DNA from 3 places in the Halonatronomonas betaini genome. Region 2 is predicted to be linked to each of the others. Evidence: riboswitches for the same ligand, from Rfam matches in the RefSeq annotation. Region 2 holds a riboswitch; each other region holds the start of a gene.
What was found. A riboswitch is a leader RNA that binds a small molecule or an ion and turns the genes downstream of it on or off. The one in region 2 is predicted to bind cobalamin.

Region 1 (4,327 bases), 170 kb from region 2:
CGACTCTATCACCAAGGCCAACAGCAAATAGCATCTCAGTTATATTTGGGGCGAGAGAGATAATTCTTTCAGGGGCTTCATCTAGCTCAACTTCATTGCCTAAATCATCTGTTATACCAACTGTTGCAGATTGAACAGCAGGGGGTATAAGTAAGGCAATTAATAATAAAATAGAACTTATTTTCATAATTCTACTAAATATTTTCATAATAAATACCTCCAATTATTAAATCAACTTTCCTAATTGAGTTATAGGAATTTTTAGCTCATTTTGATAATAATCAATTTCTCTATTTGAAACTAATAAAATCGCCGTTGCAGGTCCAGCTGACTTATTCTCAAGTTGGTTATTAAAAGATTTATATTCCAGCCCAGTTTTGTCCATTATAGCTTTAATTCTCATTAAAGCTCCTCCTGAGCCAATAGGCATTAAATTTTTAGTCGATTCATCTTCGACTAAGTTTTGAAATACCTCAGGGTTGATGATTTTATCTGAATTCCTTAAAACTTCTGCACCAACAACTGGTTTTCCAACAATAAATAAGTTATCTCCTTTATTTACCTGAAGCCAGTTAAGCCTATCCTCCGTTGATAAGCCAGTGGCCATAATAGAAACTGATGTCTGCTTTGATTTGAAATTATCCTCAGTGCTCCCGGTAATTTGATTTTTTATTTCTATTGACCATTCATCTAAAGCTTTTAAAATACCAGTTTTAACATCTTCATAATAACTATTTGATAGGGAGGTTGAAAAGGCAATTAATACAGGTCTACCACCAGTTACTAATATATCCAGCAGAGCAACTCTGGTTGTAAAATAAGCAATAGTTTCAACTTCGACGAAAAATTCATCTTCTTTGAGTATACCAATCCCTGAAGCAATATCAATACTGGTCAAAATATAGATATCATCAGGCTGGCCAGATACTTCTTTTTTATATAAACTTATATCAACTGGTAAAATGCCTCTATAATTCTCTGACATTTTCAAATCTCCTCTCTAATAAATTAACCATTAAAGTTGCCACTGATATGTTAAAGGCAGCTCCTATTGTTAAGACTGGTATCATGGCTAAAAAGAATTGTATACCTAATAGAGGAATTAAAAAGGCATTAATCACAAATCCATTTAAAATTATCCCGACTAAACCGGCAATCCAGTGATTATATTTCTGCCAGAAATAAGAATAAAATGGAGCTATTCCAGCCATCAATACTGCTATTATTAGATGGATAGGACCAAGAGGAAGACCTGATCTAACTGCTGTTAGAATATGACCCAGGCCTAAAACTAATGCCCCTGAACCTCCTCCTAATAAAATTGAAGCAATAAAACCTGGAGCTGAATCTAAAGCAACAGATCCTATAGGACCTGGCAGCATAATATAAGAGCCGATAGCTGAAAGGGCCACAAATAATGCAATTAATGTTAGCTTATTTAAAGGCAAATCCCTGTTCAAAACTACACCCCCTTCTGCCAGTGAATTTTCAACCTGCAGTCAGGGCTTCAAATAAAAAAACCTGACTATCTACATCTCCAGTAGTAGTCAGGGTATTATCAGCATAAATTTCTAGCTATCTTATACCATGACCTACAATCCTTGTTCCCGAAGTATGCAGGTTTTATCGATATCAGGCAGGTCTCCTGGCTCCTATCAGAAATGATAGTTACAGTGGCGGGCCCGCTCAGGTCTTTCACCTGATTCCCTATTCTCCTCTGAAAATAATCAAAGGCACCTAAATATCGCTTAATTATCTAATTATCTGGCTTAATATCAATATTCTCTGTTTATTCTTAATCTCCTGCAAATATAAATATTTTATTTTAATGAAGAATACCGCCAGGAGATTTTATCACTCTGTTTCATATTAAATCCAATTTCTAGTTTCTTAAAAGTCTTACCTAATTCATAATTTTTTAAGATTATAAATGGAATCAAACCAGAGGCCATTAAAAGAAGAGCTATAATAAATATATTATTAAATGAAAGGTGATTTATTAATAAGCCACCTATAATTGGACCTATTAAGCCTCTTAAACCCAGGCCTGTTAAATAGATACCACTATAGACTGCAGATTTTCCTTTTCCTAATTTAATAATCTGGTTTAACCAGCCAACCTCCAGTGCTGAACCAGCAGCACCTGCTGTCATTGAAGCTATAGGTAAAATATAAAAGATTGGATCCATAAAGTATATAACTGGTGATATTAAAAATAATATAATTGCAGACTTAATAACGATAAGTGGGTTCTTTCTATCATTTAAACTTCCCCAGAAAGGGGCAGATATAAACCAGCCAATCATCCAGAATACTGATAGTTGTCCAATCTGGAAGTTATTCAAACCCATTTTATTTACCTGATATAATGGATAAATAGGCACAAGCAGCATATTTCCAAGATCGAAAATAAAAAATCCTAGCATAGTCAGCCTGAATAATTTATCTGTTTTTAATATATTAGCTGTTTCTTTTATAGAAAACTTTCTTTTTTTCAGTGCCTTATCAGTAATTTCAACAGGATCTTTAACTTTTCTAATAATATATGAAGCTACCATGCCTGATATGCCGGCAATAATAAATAAGCGTCCATGGCCATAATGATCAATCATTAAACCGGCACCATAAGTCACTGCAACTCTGCAAATACCAATAATAAATTGTATCAGCCCCATTAAGCGGCCTCTTTCTCTAGCAGGATAAATATTTTGCATTAATGCAGTAAATGCCGGCCAGCCTGCTGCTGTAATTGCAAAATGCAAGATAAGCATAATAGCAAAGACTGTTGAATTTGTAACTAATCCTAGGGCTATTAGTAACATTCTAGAAATAAATCCACTATAGAAAACAAATTTTCTTTTAGATTTATTTTCACTACTATGACCCCAGTATACTGCAAATATATGCCCCATAAAAGGAGAGGCTGTTAAAAGAGCCAATAGAAGGCCATCTATTCCTAACCGTACTGCTGTAGCAGGAAAAAATGGATACAATACCCCTGCATAGAGTGCAAAAAATACAGATGCTGTAGCATCAATCTTAAAATTATATTGTGTTGTTTTGTCCAGATTATTTAATAACTTCATTTTAGGTACTACCAAGTTCATTCTCATCACTTCCCTGACATTGAATTATCAGTTTCAAATTTTACATATATAAACCGGCTCTTTTCTAGAGCCGGTGGTTAAATCCAATATATAAAATAACAAACTCATATTAATATAACGCAGTTAATAATCTTTGTCAAGGATTATATCTAAATTTACTTAAAAACTTTTCTTTCCGGGATAGGAGGCATATTCAATTTATGTCTGGCCGAATCTCTCAACTCTTCAATTCTTTCTTTATCTGATTCCTTTACATCTTCTCCAAGTATATATTTATCAAGAATTTCATAGCTAACTCCCATCTCTTCTTCATCTGTCTGCTCAGTCCAGAGCCCTGCAGATGGCTTCCTTTCTATAATCTTATCAGGTATATCTAAATATCTTGCTAACTCTCTAACCTCTGTCTTTACAAGTCTCCCCAGTGGAGCAAGATCTATGCCTCCATCACCAAATTTAGTAAAGTAACCTGTAAATAATTCGCTCCAATTATCAGTTCCTATTACTAAATAGTTTTTTCTGGCTGCCAGGTAATACAGGGAAATCATTCTTAGCCTGGGTTTAATATTAGCTTCAGCTAATTTATCTTCTCCTGGCATTAGAGATTTAAGGTCTTCTAATAAAAGATCATAATGCTTTGACAGATCCAATTCATCATAGTCGATATTTAAGGTATCTGCAACTAAAATTGCATCTTCTCTATCTTCTCCATTGCTATGGCAGGGCATTATCAACCCAAAAGTCTCAATATCAGCAGCTCTTTTTAGGAGAGCTGCTGTTACAGCTGAATCAATTCCTCCACTAAGTCCAACAATCCCTCCTGACTTATTGGCCCCTTTAATCTTTTCTGTAAGCCAATCAGTCAAATAATCTGTAACCTCTTTATAATCTAAATCAGACATAAAACTCTCCTTCCATTTTAAATACCTTGAAATTCTCCTCTAATAATATCTTCTAAAAAGCCTCTTATTCCTGTTATCTGCCAGCGGTCATTAATTCTATTAAGCCTCAGGTAATCCTTGGCCTGCCAGTCAACTCTTCCATTTTCTGAATTTATGAAAAATATATAATTTGCTTCAATTATAATTTCATCATTTTCCTGAAGATAATTAATCTCAAGCGAATTAACGCCAAAAATTGCACTATCTTCTTCATTATCTGGTATATCCAGCTCTTCTTCTACTGAAGGAAGTTCATCCTCAACCATTTCTTCTGGAGCTTCT
Region 2 (4,327 bases):
ATATCATAGTAGTGATGACAGCTATCCCGATGATAGTTAGGCAACTGACAGGAGGATAAAGATAGCTTGAGTGAAGGATATCTACGTTATCGAAGTTTGAAATGAGATATGAGTGGCTAATTGATTATAGCAGTTTAAACTTTAATTTAAGATTAAAGAGGCTGATAATGGAGCAGTTAAGGAGAATAAATAATCTGAGGCTGTGGAATGTTAGCAATACTGCCACTTTAGTAATAATATACTGGAGGGAGCGATTGGCTTTAAGCCTAGAGACGTGGCCAGTAATATTATGAATACAAAGGGTCAATAAAGCTTTAATATCAAAAGAGTAGAACTGATAAGTTGTGAGAAACGCTGACTTATTCCCTGCTATGGGGCAACGATAATGGTAAGCTGTTTACGGGAGAACCGTACGTGCAGTTTGACGAGGGGTCCCAGCTGTAAAAGGCTGGTCCTACTCTCTTTCAAAAAATTTTGTTTTAGTAGCAGCCTGGTTAGATATTAAGTAAAATATTTATAAAGATGTGACCAGTTTATGAGTAGAATCTAAGTAGAATGTGACTGACAGACAATAATAATAGGGTATAATTAGATTAATGAAACAATAATTAATTAAAAATGTTATGGAGAAGTGGAATTCATTTAGGGGGGAGAGATATGAAAGAGAGAGATGTTTTAAGAAAAATGATGGTTATGGTATTAGTATTTTCGATGGTATTTATATTAACCTCCTGTGATCTTAGCAGCTCCAGTAGAGAAACAATTGAAGATGTTAGAACAGGTGTGGGTTCGGTTTCAGGATATGTAACAGCTCCAGATGAAGTAACACCAATTATAGGAGCTACTGTAGTGGTAGACAAATTGGCAATACAAACAAGCACGGATGAAGAAGGGTTTTATACACTTAGCGATATAAGTGTAGGTCAACAAAATATTATTGCATTCAAAGGTAATTTTAAGGCTGAAATCATGGTTAATATTGCTGCTGGAGAAAATATTCAGGTAGATAATGTAGTTTTACAGCCTACAGGAAAGATCGGGGTAAATAATGGTAGTTATGATGATATTGCTGGGATTCTTGAAAAATTAGGTTTTGAATATGAAAATATAAACTTAGCTACCCTTGCAGATTCAAGCAAATTAGAAGAGTTTGTAGTATTGTTTTTTGAATGTGGGGGATTAAGCATTACAGAAAACTCTACAGAAGCTAATAATCTTTTGAATTTTATAGAAAATGGTGGCTATATTTATGCATCGGACTATGCATTGGATATACCTGCCAGGTTATTTTCCGATAAAATAGATCTTTTGGGCAGAGTAGGAGAAGGAAGAGATGAAGATGTATTGGCAAATATCCATAATGAAGATATTAAATTTATTTTGGGAAAGGATACTATTAATTTAAACTATTATGATTCACCAGGATGGAATGTAATAAACTCGGTAGCAGAGGATGTAAGTATAGATGTCACTGGAGATATTTATGTTAGTGGCGAAATCGTTGAAGATAGCCCGCTTCTAGTTCATCTCACTTATGGTGATGGTTATGTAATCCTTACGACATTTCATAATGCTACAAATGCAACTGAAGATATGTTAATAATACTTCAGCAGATGGCTTTTGGTTTTTAGTAATCAATTTGAGTTCTTTACAATATTCAAGAGTTTCTTCAATGAGTTTCTAGAAATTTTCAATATCACCTAACCAGAAATGTTTATTGAATTCTTTGAAGAGCATCCTAACTTTGTACTTGAAGATGGGCATATGTTATCATTAAAAACTAGAAGTGAGATATAAAAATAAAATTTGCTAAAATTTTTATTAAAAAAAGGAGTTTTAGAGTTTACATCGAAATAGATATTAGAGAAAGCAAAAATTAAATATAGATAGTTTAAGTTTCTGCAAAGAATTAAAAAGGAAGCCAGTGAAAGTCTGGCACGGTCCCGCCACTGTAAAGGTGAGTTTTTCCATTAAGGCCACTGGAATCTATTCCGGGAAGGCAAGGAAAAACGTTGAACCTGAGTCAGGATACTTGCTTAAACAATTCAAAGATACCCACGGTGTATGGGATATATCTCAATGAGATTATTCTATAAATGTATTTTACCCACTATGCCTCGCTGGTATGGTGGGTCTTTTATTTTAACTCCCTATACCTGCTGGTATTGGGAGCTTTTTATTTTAAAATCATTCAAAAAGTTATTAGAGGGGTGGATAAAAATGAATAAGAAAATTGGTTTAATAATTTTAGTTGTTCTTCTAGCCGCAGCCGGACTTGGAATCTATAATTATTATCTTGCACCAGAAGGTGTTGAGGGTGCTAAAATAGTAAGTCTTGAAATTGTGATAGAGGATGAAGGAATCGATGAAGACTTTGAGTTTAATACTGATGCTGAATTCTTATTAGGACTGTTAGAAGAAGAGGCAGAAACTTTAGGCGCTGGATTTGAAAGCTTTGACTTTGGCACAATGGTTGTTGAATTAATGGATTACGAAGCAGATGGCAATCAGGAATATTTTCATCTCATGGTCAATGGCGAAGATGCAGAAAGAGGTCCTGGGGAGGTACCATTAGAAGATGAAAGCAATTACAGGTTCGAGCTCAGAGGATACTAGAAGTTTAGATGTTTATGATATTGTCCTGGTTGGGATTCTCAGTGCGACTCTAACTGCCGGTAAAATGGCTCTGGCTTTTGTTCCTAATGTTGAAATAATAACCCTGTTATTTATTCTTTATACTGTGTCTGTTGGTCTTAAAAAGGCTCTTTTGACTGCTATAATATTTTCGACAATTGAAATATTTATTTATGGATTTAATACCTGGATATTAGGTTATTACTTTATCTGGCCAACATTAATTTTAATAACCTGGGGTTTAAGAAAAACAGTAAATTCAGAGTACGGATATGCTATCGTTGGTGGTCTGTTTGGTTTATTCTTTGGTATGTTCTTTGCAGTTTTTGAATCTATCTTTTATGGTTGGGCCTATGGTTTTGCTTACTGGGTTAGAGGAATTCCGATGGATATACTCCATGGGGTCTCTAATTTTATAATTATTCTCTTATTATTTAAACCACTTTCACGCATCTTAAAAAAGTGTGTGAGAGGGGATATCTAATCTTAAAAGACTAAAAATGTTCAATCAAATATTCAAGATAATACAGGCCAGAATTTAATGGACCTGACGGTTACCAAGTAGTATCTCTTAACAAATTTCACAAAGTTTATAAAAATTAATAATAAGCCCACCATAAATTAACTGGTAGGCTAATAGTCTTACACTATTAAGTTTTTGCTCTAATTAGATCAAGATTTAATTTTAAGCTTTATTTTTCAAATGGTTTGATAAAATAAAAATTGTTTTCATCAGATTCTGCTTCATTAAATCTGTAACCATCCAAATCAATTTCTTTAATTTTATCCAGACTTTTTACCTGATTTTTAATCAATTCATTGAGTAATTTTCCTCTATTTTGTTTAACATAATAGCCGACTGTTTTAAGACTGCTGTCTTCTTTTTCTTCCTTAAAATAAAAATCAACTATCTTTCCCTGGAAATTTTTTTCGACTACTTTGCTATATTCATTCGAGGCCAGATTGATAATTAAATCAGTGTCAGCAAAATAACTTTCCATTACTTCCTGCCAGTATTCATATAGATTAATATTATCTGGCTTTAGTCTCATTTCTAACCTATAGGGCCAAATCTCTGTATTGGAATGGATTGGTCCATAGATTGGAGAGAGTATAACAAGTTTTTCCTGTATATATGAAAGCTGTTTATTATTAAAGTTCTCAAGATCAATCTCTTTGAACACAGCCCCATTATAACATTCAATCGCAGGAATAGTTTCATCTTCAAAACTATGCTCCTGGTAGAGTTCAAATGTCCTGTCTAAGAGGTTTCCCTGAATATCAAGCTCTTCCCCTAAATCGTCTTTTGGCAATGATTTTAGATAATCAAATAATTTATTTGTCAACCCTTTTTTTAAAATATCTCTGCCTTTTTCTTCCCGTTTTCTTTGATGATTCTGAGTCTTACTTGGAGATAAGATTATCTTCATATTTATCATTCCTTTCTTTAATAAATTAATTTCTCAGTTTCAGGCTGAAATCATTTTATACCTTCATAAATTATTATAACATATAAAAAGTTGACATTTAGTAATCATTTTTCAATTTCTATTTTATCCATTAAACTAATCAGATAATTGATTGATTATTTTTTCTTTTCAACATAAAATATAAGCAAAGGAGCTGAGATTATGGCGATAAAGAATAAAGTTGATTTTGACAGGGTAGATGATCTGATAAAGTTTTCAATGG
Region 3 (4,327 bases), on a different contig from region 2:
ACTATCTCAAGATCGTCCCATCTCATCTGTAACCTGGCAGCTGCAAGTTGAAGAGAACTTATACCTGGAATAACCTCAAATATATCTTTGTTGAACTCTCTCTTTAAATAATTCATAAGGCTAAATAACCCTGGGTCGCCTGAGACCAGTACTGCTATTTTTTTGCTCTGATAGTTTCTAGCGATAAATTCTTTGATTTTTTGAAGCTGAGCAGTAATCTCCATAGTTTCTTTATTTAAATCTGAAAACAGAGATAGGGCCCGCTTGCTTCCAATTAATACATCTGCCTCTTTTATTTTTTCTTCAGTAATTTTTAAAAGATAATCTTTACTACCTGGACCAATTCCTAAAATATTTACTTTAGCCAATATCTAATTCATCCTTTCTCAGCCCTTCTGAGCAGCCTATAAACCCTGCCTCAAAGGTGTAGATCATTGTATCAACTGATATATTCTTCTCCAGTCTGGTCTTGATTTTGTCTCTGATTTTATCAGCCAGCTGATTAAATATTTCGCTATTACCAGTAGCAATCATGTCTGCAGCTATTTCTTCAGCAGTATTAGCCTGCATTATCCTGTCAATAATCCCCTGACTGGCTCCATTTAGTGCTGCCTGGGCAGCTATAATTTCTCGCCTTCCGTCTGCTACTTTACTATGAGTATTAAAGATGCCACCAGCTATTTTAATTATCTTGCCGATATGGCCTATAATTAAAATTTGTTTCAACTCCAGGTCATTAGCTTCATCAAGGATATAGCCAACAAAATTGCTCATTCTGATGATTTCATCTTCCTGGTAACCCAGTTCAAAGGCTTTATTTTTGCCATGATTGCCAAAGACAAATACTAACTTTTCTCTGCCAGACTCAGCTGCCTGCTTAAGTTTTAGGGCTAAAGATTCTTTATAAGCCGATTCTGACATCGGTTCAACGATACCAGTAGTTCCGATTATAGAGATGCCACCTTCAATACCAAGATCTGGATTGAATGTTTTTGCAGCTGCCTTCTCTCCTTCTGGAACTATAATCTCTACTTCCAGGCCACTGCCAGGTTTCAAATAATCTTTAATTGCCTTTTTTATCATCTTCCTGGGAACCGGGTTTATTGCTGGCTGGCCAACATCTACTGCCAGGCCAGGTTTAGTGACCGTTCCTACTCCTTTTCCACCTTTAATAATAATTTCATTCTGCTCAATCTCTTTTATTTTAGCAATAATCTCAAGCCCATCAGTTATATCTTTATCATCACCTCCATCTTTTTTAACAGAAGCTAATGCAGATTTATCATTAAGGATATAATTCAAAATGTCTAATTCTACATCTATACCTGCTGGAGTTGGGATGATAATAGTCCTGTCTTTCTCATTTTTAAAGAGTAATTTAGCTGCTGCTTTTGCTGCTCCTGCTGCTGCAGTCCCAGTAGTATAGCCCAGTCTATATTCTTTGCCAGCTTTTTTTATATATTTGTTAAAAGCCATATTTATCACCTACATGTAAAGGATCGAGTTGATTATTGATGCTGCTACAGCACTCCCTCCCTTTCTTCCCTGCAATGAAATATGAGGAATATCTGACGCAATTAATTTGTCCTTTGATTCTGCAGCCCCAACAAAGCCGACTGGTGTTCCGACGATAAAATCAATCTGTATATTTTCTTCCTGGTTTAATCTGATTAATTCAAAAAGAGCAGTTGGAGCATTACCGATTGCAAAGACTTTTTTACCTGGTTCTTTAACTGCCTTTCTCATTGACATTATTGACCTGGTAAGACCTGTCTTTTTAGCCTCTTCTCGAATTTGTTGATCTGCAATATAGCATTTTAACTGACCACCATATTCTTTTAATTTGTTAGTATTAATGCCAGCTTTAAGCATATTTACATCAGTAATAATATCGGCACCTGATTCAATTAATGATCTTAGCTGGTTAATGCCATCTGGTGAGAGCTTTACTTTATCTACCAGGTTAAGATCTGCTGTTGCATGAATAACTCTTTTGATGACCTGTTTTTCTCTTTCGGACCCTTTTAGCTGATTTAGTTCTTTTTCTATTATTTTCATACTCTTTGATTCAATTTTTTCTGGGTTATTATCCTGCATACTTACCACCTCTTTAAATTCATTTATATAAGAAATAAATTTTATTATAATAAAAAATACCCAACCCGAAGGTTGAGTATAAAGAGTAAATAGCCACATTTAGATATAGTTCAGCCTATAAAAAGACCTGATTTGCCTATAATAATGCAAAAAGAGTGCTATAAAGCTGGCTATTTATCTACTCTACCTGCTTTCGAGGTCTCTGTAGATAAATACTACCAGGCAGGTCTCCTGACTTACAGGATTAATGATTATTCCAACCTTCCCTGCTATAATAAGCAAGTGGTCATTATGAAATAATCTCCTGATTACAGTGGCGGGCCCGTTCAGGTTTTACACCTGATTCCCTATTCTCCTCTGGCCGTAACCAGAGGCACCTGATAATATAATATTTTGTTTTCTAATTTAATTATTCAAGATAAAAATTAAAATTCCTTTTTTATTTCTTAAATCTTTTTTATTAAAGGCTTAGCAAGAAATTTTTGCTAAAAGAAAATTTCCTCAATGTTTTTAATTATAAAGGTGGCATAGATATTGAATATAGCTGCTTCAGTTTTTTCAGATAATCTTTCATAGGATTCAGTTTCAGTTAATTCTGGGTTTTTCTCTGCATAGTCTAAGGCCATCATACCATCTCTATCCTGCATGGTTGGATCTGCACCAAAATCCAATAGGGTATGAATAATTTCTTCTGAATTATTGAACAATGCTTCATTATCTTAAATCAAAAACGAATGGAGCTCATAAACAAATATTGCCTGATTAAGCCAGTAAAACCACAGTATTGCAGAACCTATGCCTATATATAATGAATGGTCCCTGTCATATTTAAGGAAATAAATAAATCCAAGGCTGACTAATGTTACAATTCCAAATATAAGAGGAATATGGCCTGCTGGAGGCTGATATATAAAGAATAGATACTGTAAACTACCATGAATAAATATATTAAAGACAATTATGCTAAAAACTATGCCTATAAAAGCAACCAGAGGTGTATCATTTGTCAGGTTACTGAATTTTATGGATTTTTTACTCAATAAATATATAATTATAAATACCAGTAATACTGGAACCAGGATATTTACCAGGCCGTAATTGAATCCAACTATAGGATAAAAAAGATGGATTCCTAAAATAGACAATAATTCAAGTGGCGTTTCGATAGTGTTGAATCCCATCAACTCCATAACTCCAATCTCTTCTGGTTCTATTGTATTTGAATAATATATATCTCTTCCAGGAGAGGCTGCTTCTGTCCAGAATAAATGATGTTTATCTTCATGTTCTATTACATTTGAATTACTGCTGAAATTATAAGCCGGAAATATTCGTTTGTTTTGTAGGCCATTATCGCCTTCAGAAAAGCGATTTTTAAAGAGGGCTGCCTGTCCTCTTATTTCAAGATTACGGGAATTGATAATTACTTTTTCGTCACCATCAACAAAAAATGATGGATTTATACCAGGATTGCGGGAGAACTCTTGAAAATCCAGTTCATTATTTAAATGTCCAGTTATGATTATATTATTATCAATGTCACTATCAAGTTGAACCCAGGATAACCATAGCTCATTATTGTATTCTCCAATTTTTATGTTGGCATTATTTCCATAGGATTGACCAAGTTCTTCTGTTGCCTCAAATTCTCCAGTTTCAGTATCTAACTGACTGAGATTAAGTAGATAGCGGTTAAATCTATCATCATCACTGGAAATGAACATTTTCTCTGGATTAATTTCCTGCCAGGCTAAGAAGACTTCATTATCGATAGAGGCTAACTTTGGATAGCCTATACCCTGTTCAAAGGTATGGGTTATTGAAAAAATTTGTTCTTCATAAAGCTCATCATAACCCTTAATGGATAGAATGTTTTGCCCTAATTCTTGATCCCTTTCACTGTAGGCTAAAATAAGCATATCATCAGTTTCAGTAATGCTTAATGAACCTGGAAAACTTATATCTTCCTGCAGAGTAACCGGGTCACTTTCAGCAGTTAGATTTTGAGATTTTAGGTTTTGATTGCTGGAGCTTGAACCGGCAAAATAAAAGAGGTAATCTTCATCTGCAACAGAGATTGCCTGGGGAGCTACTACCTGGCCTACTCTGACAGGTTCAGCTTCTGCCAGAATTTCGCCACTGTAAACTATATCTTTTTGTTTAATAATTCTCTGGCCATCATCATCTTCAATGGTAAAAAGACTATAGCCCTGATCATTCAATAGAATAT

Region 1: linked by a shared signal. The riboswitch ahead of I0Q91_RS10340 (ECF transporter S component) and the one ahead of I0Q91_RS09490 (hypothetical protein) in region 2 are both predicted to bind cobalamin.
Region 3: linked by a shared signal. The riboswitch ahead of I0Q91_RS03780 (precorrin-8X methylmutase) and the one ahead of I0Q91_RS09490 (hypothetical protein) in region 2 are both predicted to bind cobalamin.

Annotation. Positions count from the first base shown of each region.
Region 1 is NZ_JADPIE010000005.1:211,198-215,524, forward strand. It holds gene I0Q91_RS10330 (ABC transporter substrate-binding protein) at 1-208, opposite strand, end outside; gene I0Q91_RS10335 (hypothetical protein) at 227-985, opposite strand; gene I0Q91_RS10340 (ECF transporter S component) at 969-1,460, opposite strand; cobalamin riboswitch at 1,619-1,757, opposite strand; gene I0Q91_RS10345 (MFS transporter) at 1,821-3,107, opposite strand; gene nadE (NAD(+) synthase) at 3,263-4,006, opposite strand; gene I0Q91_RS10355 (protein kinase domain-containing protein) at 4,024-4,327, opposite strand, start outside.
Region 2 is NZ_JADPIE010000005.1:37,247-41,573, reverse strand. It holds gene I0Q91_RS09495 (carboxypeptidase-like regulatory domain-containing protein) at 658-1,632, shown strand; cobalamin riboswitch at 1,878-2,055, shown strand; gene I0Q91_RS09490 (hypothetical protein) at 2,222-2,617, shown strand; gene I0Q91_RS09485 (hypothetical protein) at 2,580-3,119, shown strand; gene I0Q91_RS09480 (YaaA family protein) at 3,328-4,065, opposite strand; gene I0Q91_RS09475 (DUF438 domain-containing protein) at 4,267-4,327, shown strand, end outside.
Region 3 is NZ_JADPIE010000002.1:144,868-149,194, forward strand. It holds gene cbiE (precorrin-6y C5,15-methyltransferase (decarboxylating) subunit CbiE) at 1-368, opposite strand, end outside; gene cbiD (cobalt-precorrin-5B (C(1))-methyltransferase CbiD) at 361-1,476, opposite strand; gene I0Q91_RS03780 (precorrin-8X methylmutase) at 1,486-2,097, opposite strand; cobalamin riboswitch at 2,302-2,493, opposite strand; gene I0Q91_RS03785 (ankyrin repeat domain-containing protein) at 2,583-2,804, opposite strand; gene I0Q91_RS03790 (hypothetical protein) at 2,817-4,327, opposite strand, start outside.